Regions from separate parts of the Gallibacterium faecale genome, predicted to be linked through region 2. Evidence: riboswitches for the same ligand, from Rfam matches in the RefSeq annotation. Region 2 holds a riboswitch; the other holds the start of a gene.
The links. A riboswitch is a leader RNA that binds a small molecule or an ion and turns the genes downstream of it on or off. The one in region 2 is predicted to bind lysine.

Region 1: it holds a riboswitch for lysine, as region 2 does, so the genes downstream of both, lysC (lysine-sensitive aspartokinase 3) here and PF272_RS00610 (Na+/H+ antiporter NhaC family protein) in region 2, are expected to answer to the same signal.

The regions. Positions count from the first base shown of each region.
Region 1 is NZ_JAQIBB010000087.1:6,690-11,090, forward strand. Features, by position in the region: gene PF272_RS09765 (sialic acid TRAP transporter substrate-binding protein SiaP) at 1-759, opposite strand, end outside; gene lysC (lysine-sensitive aspartokinase 3) at 1,009-2,361, opposite strand; lysine riboswitch at 2,446-2,615, opposite strand; gene bioD (dethiobiotin synthase) at 2,677-3,318, opposite strand; gene PF272_RS09780 (OmpW family outer membrane protein) at 3,467-4,102, opposite strand; gene PF272_RS09785 (DUF488 domain-containing protein) at 4,275-4,401, opposite strand, start outside.
Region 2 is NZ_JAQIBB010000001.1:136,667-141,067, reverse strand. Features, by position in the region: gene nrdA (class 1a ribonucleoside-diphosphate reductase subunit alpha) at 1-906, opposite strand, end outside; gene PF272_RS00615 (H-NS family histone-like protein) at 1,316-1,726, opposite strand; lysine riboswitch at 1,887-2,065, shown strand; gene PF272_RS00610 (Na+/H+ antiporter NhaC family protein) at 2,157-3,692, shown strand; gene PF272_RS00605 (acetolactate synthase 3 large subunit) at 3,911-4,401, shown strand, end outside.

The DNA.
Region 1 (4,401 bases), on a different contig from region 2:
TTTTTGTAGATCTGGTGGAAGTTCTTCAAGGGTTGCATTACTTACTAAATATAATTGGTCATTAAGAATATGGTTGGTTAATGCCAAGTATTTTTGTACTTCTTCAAATTTTTGTGCTTGGATAGCTGATAATGGATTTTCTTGACCATCTACTGAGTTAGTTTGTAATGCAAGATATACTTCAGAGAATGCCATCGGTGTTGGAGATGCGCCTGAATATTTCGCATAAGCAAGGTTAGTTGCTGCATTTGGCACACGAAGTTTTAACCCTTTCATATCTTTAATGCTATTAATTGCACGGTTTGAAGTAGTTTGACGAGTACCATTATAAGCATCTGCTAAGATTGTAATACCGAGATCTTTATTTACTTTTTGAATTAAAGATTGACCAAATTTAGTATCAAATAACGCTTCTTTTGCGACTTTGAAATTTGGAATCATATAAGGTAATGCAAACACTTCTGCTGATGGATAGAATAATTGGAAACGAGCCGATTCACCGAATGTGAAGTCTAATGCACCATCACCAAGTTGTTTGATCATTGAACGGTCATCACCAAGTTGTGCACTTGGGTAAAGTGAAATTTCAATTTTACCGTTAGAGTTTGCTTTTACTTCTTTTGCGAAGAACTCTGCTGCTTTATATTCATTTGAAGTAGGACCTGCTACTAAACCCATTTTCAAATCATACTCTGCAGAAAATGCAGCTGCAGAAATACCCATACAAAGTGTAGCAAGTAGTAATTTTTTAAATTTCATTGCGTTTCTCCTATAAAGAGTTAGATTGTTGGGAAAAGTAGCAAGTCATACACATGACGGTATAAAACAAGTACTTTTTACTGATGATTACTATACATCATTTTTTTTAAGATAAATGAAGTTTTATTTCATTATTGAGAGATCAATCACAAAATTTATCAAGTGCGGTTAATTTTTAGACATTTTTGGAGAGAAAAATGCCCTTGTGAAGACAAGGGCAGAAGATAAAATAGAGGACAATTTATTAACTTATTCAAAGAGTTCTTGATGAAGTTTACGCACAACTTCATCGGCGTGTTCGCTTTTCACTAATAAGCAAATATTGTTGGTGCTCGCACCATAGCTAATCATACGTACGTTGTATTCTTCGATTGTGCCAAATAAACGTTTTGCTACACCTGCAGCAATGTGTAAATTGTTACCAATAAGAGCTACTAAAGCAAGTCCTGTATCGACTTTCACAGAAGCGGTTTCACTTAATTCAGCCAATAACTCATTAGAGAGTAATTCTGCACCAGAAGAAGCAGAACCTGTCTTATCTAAAGTGAGTGCTACGCTCACTTCTGAAGTGGTAATGGTATCAACAGAAATTTTATATTTAGCCAAGATATTAAAGACATTCGCTAGGAATCCTTGAGCGTGTAACATACTTAAGCTAGAAAGGGTAAGTAATGTTTGATCACGGCGTAAAGCAATTGCACGGAATAGTGGACGAGGTTGTGGATCACGAGTAACCCAAGTTCCACCTTGTTCTGGTGCTTTACTTGAACCAACATAGACTGGAATATTGCTACGTACCGCAGGGAGTAAGGTTGCTGGGTGTAATACTTTTGCTCCAAAAGTTGCCATTTCTGCAGCTTCAGCAAAACTCATAGTATCAATTTTTTGAGCAGCTGGTGCAATACGAGGGTCGGTAGTATAAATACCAGTGACATCAGTCCAGATGAGTACATCATTTGCATTTAACACTTCAGCAATTAATGCAGCAGAGTAATCGCTACCTCCGCGACCTAATGTCGTTGTTTTTCCATTTGGTGCACGGCCAATAAAACCTTGGGTAATGACAAGATCACCACGGTCGATTAATGGTTTTAATACGCGATCACAATTTTGTTGAGTTAATTCATCATTTGGTGCGGCTTTACCATAATGATCGTTAGTTGCAACAAGTGTTCTCACATCTACCCAAGTCGCACTTGCGCCTAATTCACGTAACACTTCAACAAAAATTAATGTTGACATCATTTCCCCGAGACTAATGATTTCATCAATCAATGCAGGTGAAGTGGCTAATGAAGCGGCGTCAGATAAAGATTCAATATTATCTAATAAGCGATCTATCTCTTCACGTAATACGCTTGCATTTTTTAATTCGTCTAAAATGTTGTATTGAATTTTTCTTACTTGATCAAGTAGTGATTCCCTTTCTGCTTTTTCGCAACCATTTGCAAGGGCAACTAATAAATTAGTTACGCCAGCAGAAGCAGATAAGATAACAACACGCGTATTTGGATCTGCCATTACGATTTTTGCACAAGATTGCATTGCAGCGTAATTAGCTACGCTAGTTCCTCCAAATTTTGCAACAGATAAATGAGCCATAAAAATTTCCTTAATAATGATATTGTGAATAAAAAAGTGTTGCAGAAGATGTAGGAAAACTGGAAGAGATACGACATTGCGATGATGTTCAGAAGCTCTCCATCGTTTACCGATGACAGCCTTAGGGATTCAGCCCTAATAGCCGATAAACAATTCTCTGGAAAATTGTTTATCTCGGCGAAACTCCCCTGATTATTTCTCATTGGCTCCAGACCTAAAAATAACGACCTGAGTTCCGCGCCTCTCCTGCCGTAGCATTGTGCTACAAAACGTGTATAGAAATACCCGTTAATTATTAGAATGTCAAATGAAATTTTAAAAATTCAATTTTTCTAATAAAACAAATTCCGTTTTTGGGAAATGTTGTTGTAAATAACGTTGTAGATACTGTTGTGTATCTTGTTCAATCAACGCATCTTTTTCTGGAAAACGGTTATAAATAACACTATGTACAGTAATATTTCTGCTTTGACAAGCCATTAAACTTAGTAGGGTGTGATTGATACTGCCCAATTTACCTGAGGTGACCAGAATTAATGGGTATTGATATTTGGCTATAAAATCAAGTGTTGTTTCTTGTTGGCGATAAGGAACGGCTAATCCGCCAGCGCCTTCAAGTAATACATAATTGTAGCGAGTCGCTAATAATTGTGTTTTTTCAGTAATATAATCAGGATCAATTTGCTGATTCTCCATTGCTGCAGCGAGATGTGGTGAGCAAGGGTAGCGAAAGAGGTAAGGGCAAGTGATACCAGAGAGGTCTTCTTCCGTTAATGCAATTTGCTGAATTTTGCGGTGCATTAAAATATCATCGGAGTATTTTTCACAACCTGTTTGAATCATTTTTTGTGTGATGACAGAAAATCCTTGCTCCATCAGTTTTTTAGCATAAACGCCAGTCGCAATGGTTTTTCCTACTTCGGTATCAATACCGCTAACGAAAAGAATTTGTCCCATATTTGTACTCCTTAAACAGGGAAAAGCAAAAATAGGGCTAACTATACTCGGATTTTATTGAGAAGCAACTTAAAAAGGGAAAGGGATTAAAAACAATAAAGCCACAGCAAAGGCTATGGCTTAAACTTCAAGAGAAAAATGTGATTACTTAGAATTTATAACCTAAACCAACAAAGAAGACAGTCGGGTCTAATGTTACACGGGCTTCTTGAGGTTTTCCATTAAGATTAAAGGTTGCTTTGGTTTTGATTTTTGCCCACCAAACAGAAGTATTAAAGAATAATTTATCAGTAATTTTGATATCAATACCAGCATTTACCGCAGGACCCCAAGAATCTTTTAATTTAAGATTACTTAAACCAGCTAGTTTTTCTTTTTCTCCAAAGAATGTTGTGTAGTTAAGACCTGCACCGACATAAGGGCGTGCTGGTGAATCTGCATTTAAGAAATAGTATTGAACATAAAGACTTGGTGGAAGATGTTTAGTTTTTGCAATAGTGTCTCCGCCTAGTTTTATTTCATGGCTAAATGGTGTTGCTGCTAATAATTCTACCCCTATATTATTAGTAATCATATAGGTACCAGTTAAACCTAATTGTGCATTACTATTAACATCAAAATCATAAGGAAGAGCATTTCCTTTATAATTATGAGTATCAGTATTTGGTACCACTAAAATTGGACCACCACGAACAAAAATGTCGCCAGCTTGGTGAGCCATTGCTGCTGATGATGCAGCGAGTAGCGCAGTAGAAGTTGCAATTGCTAGTGCTAATTTTTTCATAGAACCCTCCTTGAATATATAGGTTTTTTTGTTCTGTCATATGACTGATTCAAGATACCTCTTTTGAGAGAGGTGTTTTTTGATAAAAATCAATAAAAGAGGGATTAATGGGAACTTTTTGTGATACATCAAAATGAGTTAGTGTGAAGTGTTACCAAGAAAATTTGCTAGATCAAGTATGATAAAGCTGCGATAGAATCCAGTGAGATAAGATAAGTGCATGATTACATTCAGGATCTTTTGCAGCATATAGTAAGGTAACGTTTTGTTGTTCTAGCTGTTGCTGGCATATTGTTAGA
Region 2 (4,401 bases):
TGCTGCACCCCCACGAACACCACCTTGTGAACAAGATTTCACCGCAGTTTGGAAATGTTTATAAAAAGGAATACAACCTGTATGGAATGCTTCACCATTACGGATTGGGCTACCTAATGCACGAATAGCGCCTGCATTCACCCCAATACCAGCACGTTGTGAAACATATTTAACAATCGCAGCAGAAGTAGCATTAATTGAATCTAAGCTGTCATCACATTCAATTAAGACACAAGAACTGAATTGACGTGTTGGAGTACGAACCCCAGCCATAATTGGTGTTGGTAATGAAATTTTAAATGTTGATGTTGCATCATAGAAACGTTTGATATAACTCAAACGAGTTTCTTTTGGATACTGCGCAAATAAACAAGCTGCAACTAAAATATAGAGAAATTGTGCAGATTCATAAATTTCACCTGTAACACGATTTTGAACTAGGTATTTACCTTCTAATTGTTTTACTGCAGCATAAGAAAAAGTCATATCACGCCAGTGGTCAAGATAGGTATCCATTTCATCCCACTCTTCACGTGAATAATCTACTAATAATGAAGCATCATATTTCCCCATGCGTACAAGTCTTTTCACTTGTTCATATAAACGTGGTGGCTCAAAATGACCAAACGCTTTTTTACGTAAATGGAAAATGGCTAAACGTGCTGCGAGGTATTGGTAATCAGGGGTATCTTTACTAATTAAATCTGCAGCAGATTTAATTATTGTTTCATGAATATCAGATGTTTTGATTCCTTCGTAGAATTGAATATGAGAGCGTAATTCTACTTGTGAAACTGAAACATTATCTAAGCCTTCTGCAGCCCAGGTAATCACACGGTGGATTTTGTCTAAATCGATTGGCTCTAAACGACCATCTCGCTTAGTAACTCGAAGTGATGTATTCATTAAAAAGCCCCTAACACAATATATAGTATTTTAGAAAAATTTTTGCACCAATATAATGTGTTTGGGCAAAAACTCAAGCAGAAAAATTTTTAGAAATGAGAGATGTATAATTGACAAAAACTAACTTATTAATCTGTAAAAGATTTCTAAATGAGAAAAAAATGACAAGGCTAACTGATAGCTTAAAAAGTCTGCATTAAGGGAAAATCCTAATATAGCAATTAGGAATATGTATATAAATCAATCTATTATATTTTTTGTACAGTAAGGTGATGCTTTAATCAGACCTTATTTTAAATAAAGTAAAAATAATATATTTTTAATTAAATAGATAAGAGAAAAATTATTCCTCAACCGAAAAAGAAAAAACCTATTCAGAATTTACTGAATAGGTTTTTATAACAGTAGATTAAATTTCAAAACTTTCTAAAGTGGCACCTTTATCAAGTTGAATTTGAATTGCTTTTGGTGTTCTACCTTGACCAGTCCAAGTTTTTTGTGAGCCATCTAAATCTGTATATTTATATTTTGCTGGACGAGGAGCACGTTTTTTATGTTGAGACGGATTGAAACGATGTAAATTCATTACTTCAAGTAACTCTTCAGGAGAGATACCTTCAGATTTGAGTAATTCTTTATATTTTTCAATTTTTTCTTGATGAGCCGCTAAGACAAGTTGTTGTGCTTCTTCTTCTTCTTTTCTTTCTTGAACAACAAGTTCAAATTTTTTGAAGATAGTTTCTAATTGTTCTAAAGGAATTTCTTTTGCTAAAAGACGTAAAGAACGAATATTATTTAACGTTTTTAATAATTCTTCCATTAATAATCTCCCCATAAATGTTGCTACAGATTATATACTTAATAAAAATACAAAAAGATTTTAACGAAAATAATTTAAAAGTAAATATGAATATTAATATTTAATTAAAATATTAATTTAAAATACTTGCTTTTTTTATCACTTGTTGTATCTTTTAGCCACCTGAAGTAGAGGTGCGATTATTATAAGTATCTTCTTTGAGTTGACTACGTTGATAAGAAGGGAAAGGAATAACCGCCGAAATCGATCAAGCGTCATCTTGATTGGTTGGGATCGTTGCCGAAAGGGACGATACTGTCATAGTCATTATTTGTTTAACTATGGAGCGCTACGAGTTAGGGTGGTTAATCCTATTATCCTTCCTTTTTGTGAAACCTTTCTTCGCTAAATAACTCGCTAGACTCTTCTCTTAATTTAATTAGGTTAGCGTATGGAACTTGTTGATTATTCTTCATCAATTGTATCGGTTATTCCGCCGTTATTAGCTTTAACATTAGCAATGATAACACGTAAGGTATTGTTATCATTAAGTATTGGGATCATTGTTGGTGCAGTCATGCTAACAGCGGGAAATCCATTGAATGCTGTGATTTATATTAAAAATAGTGTCCTATCTTTAGTATATGGTGAAGAAGGTATTAATCGTAATAATGTCAGTATTATTATTTTCTTATTAATGCTTGGTGCATTAACTTCATTATTAAGTGCGTCTGGAAGTAATCAAGCTTTTGCTGTTTGGGCACAAAGACATATTAAAGGAAGACGTGGGGCAAAATTATTAACAGCTTGTTTAGTATTTTTCACTTTTATTGACGATTATTTCCATAGCCTTGCCGTAGGTGCTATTGCTCGTCCTGTTACAGATAAATTTAAAGTTTCCCGTGCTAAATTAGCCTATATTCTTGATTCTACCGCCGCGCCGATGTGTGTATTGATGCCAATTTCTAGTTGGGGGGCTTATATTATGACACTGGTTGCTGGATTATTAGCAACCCACGCAATTGCAGATTATTCACCAATGGGGGCTTTCGTTGCAATGAGCTCAATGAATTATTATGCGTTATTTGCATTATTTACAGTGTTCTTTGTGGCTTATTTTTCATTTGATATTGGCTCAATGGCGAAACATGAACGTAAAGCAATAGAAGCAGTAGACAAAGAAGTGAATACGGTTGATGATAATAATCAAGGTAGTGTAAGCGGATTGATTATTCCAATTATTGTATTAATTATTAGTACAGTCGCGATGATGATGTACACCGGTTATGAAGCTTTAGCGGAAAATGGTCAAGGATTTTCAGTATTAGGAGCATTTGAAAATACAACGGTTGGTATTTCATTAGTATTTGGTAGTTTAACTTCTTTTGCTGTTGCATCACTCTTTATTATTAATCGAATTAGTCCAGAAAACTATATCAAAGCAATTTTACTTGGTTTTAAATCAATGTCTGGTGCGATTACTATTTTATTCTTTGCTTGGACGATTAATACCATTGTTGGGGATGTGAATACGGGTAAATATTTAGCGAGCTTAGTCAGCGGTAATATGATGACTCAATTATTACCGGCATTGTTATTTGTACTTGCTATTGTAATGGCGTTCTCAACCGGTACCAGTTGGGGAACATTTGGTATTATGTTACCAATTGCAGCAGCGATGGCAGCTAATGCAGAGCCTTCATTAATGCTACCATGTTTATCAGCAGTGATGGCTGGGGCTGTTTGTGGTGACCACTGTTCTCCTGTATCAGATACCACTATTCTTTCTTCAACAGGCGCACAATGTAATCATATCGATCATGTAACCACACAATTACCTTATGCGATAGTGGTTGCAGTTGCTTCTTTTGTTGGATTTATTTGTTTAGGATTTACTAGTTCAGCAACGCTAGGATTTGTGACTACTGCAGTGGTTTTAGCTGTATTATTGTTTATTTTTAGATCACGCCAGTCCAATTTAGGATAAATCTAATAAAAAATTATATTTTATAAAATACGGCTTGTTGCTGTATTTTTTTTATCTTTACGACAAGAATTTTTATTTAATATTGAAAAATTATTATTTGTTAGAATTAAATTCTAAATTTGATGTGTATCACATAAAAAATAGCTATGGACAAGCTATCTAAGTTGCAGTAAAAATAGTAACCAAGATTATTAATAATAATAACTTGGAGAACAAAGATGAAAAAATTATCTGGCGCCGAAATGGTGGTGCAGTCATTACGAGATCAAGGTGTGGAGTATTTATTTGGCTATCCGGGCGGTTCGGTGCTTGATATTTATGATGCAATTCATACGCTTGGCGGTATAGAACATATTTTAGTTCGTCATGAACAAGGTGCTGTGCATATGGCAGATGGTTATGCACGTTCAACAGGAAAAGTTGGGTGTGTCTTAATTACTTCTGGTCCAGGTGCAACCAATACCATTACTGGGATTGCAACCGCTTATATGGATTCTGTACCATTAGTGGTGTTATCAGGGCAAGTAATGGGAAATTTAATTGGTAGCGATGCGTTCCAAGAGTGCGATATGGTGGGGATCTCTCGTCCTGTTGTAAAGCATAGCTTCTTAATTAAAAAAGCAGAAGATATTCCAATGGTAATGAAAAAAGCATTTTATATTGCTTCAACTGGTCGTCCTGGCCCAGTAGTAATTGATTTACCAAAAGA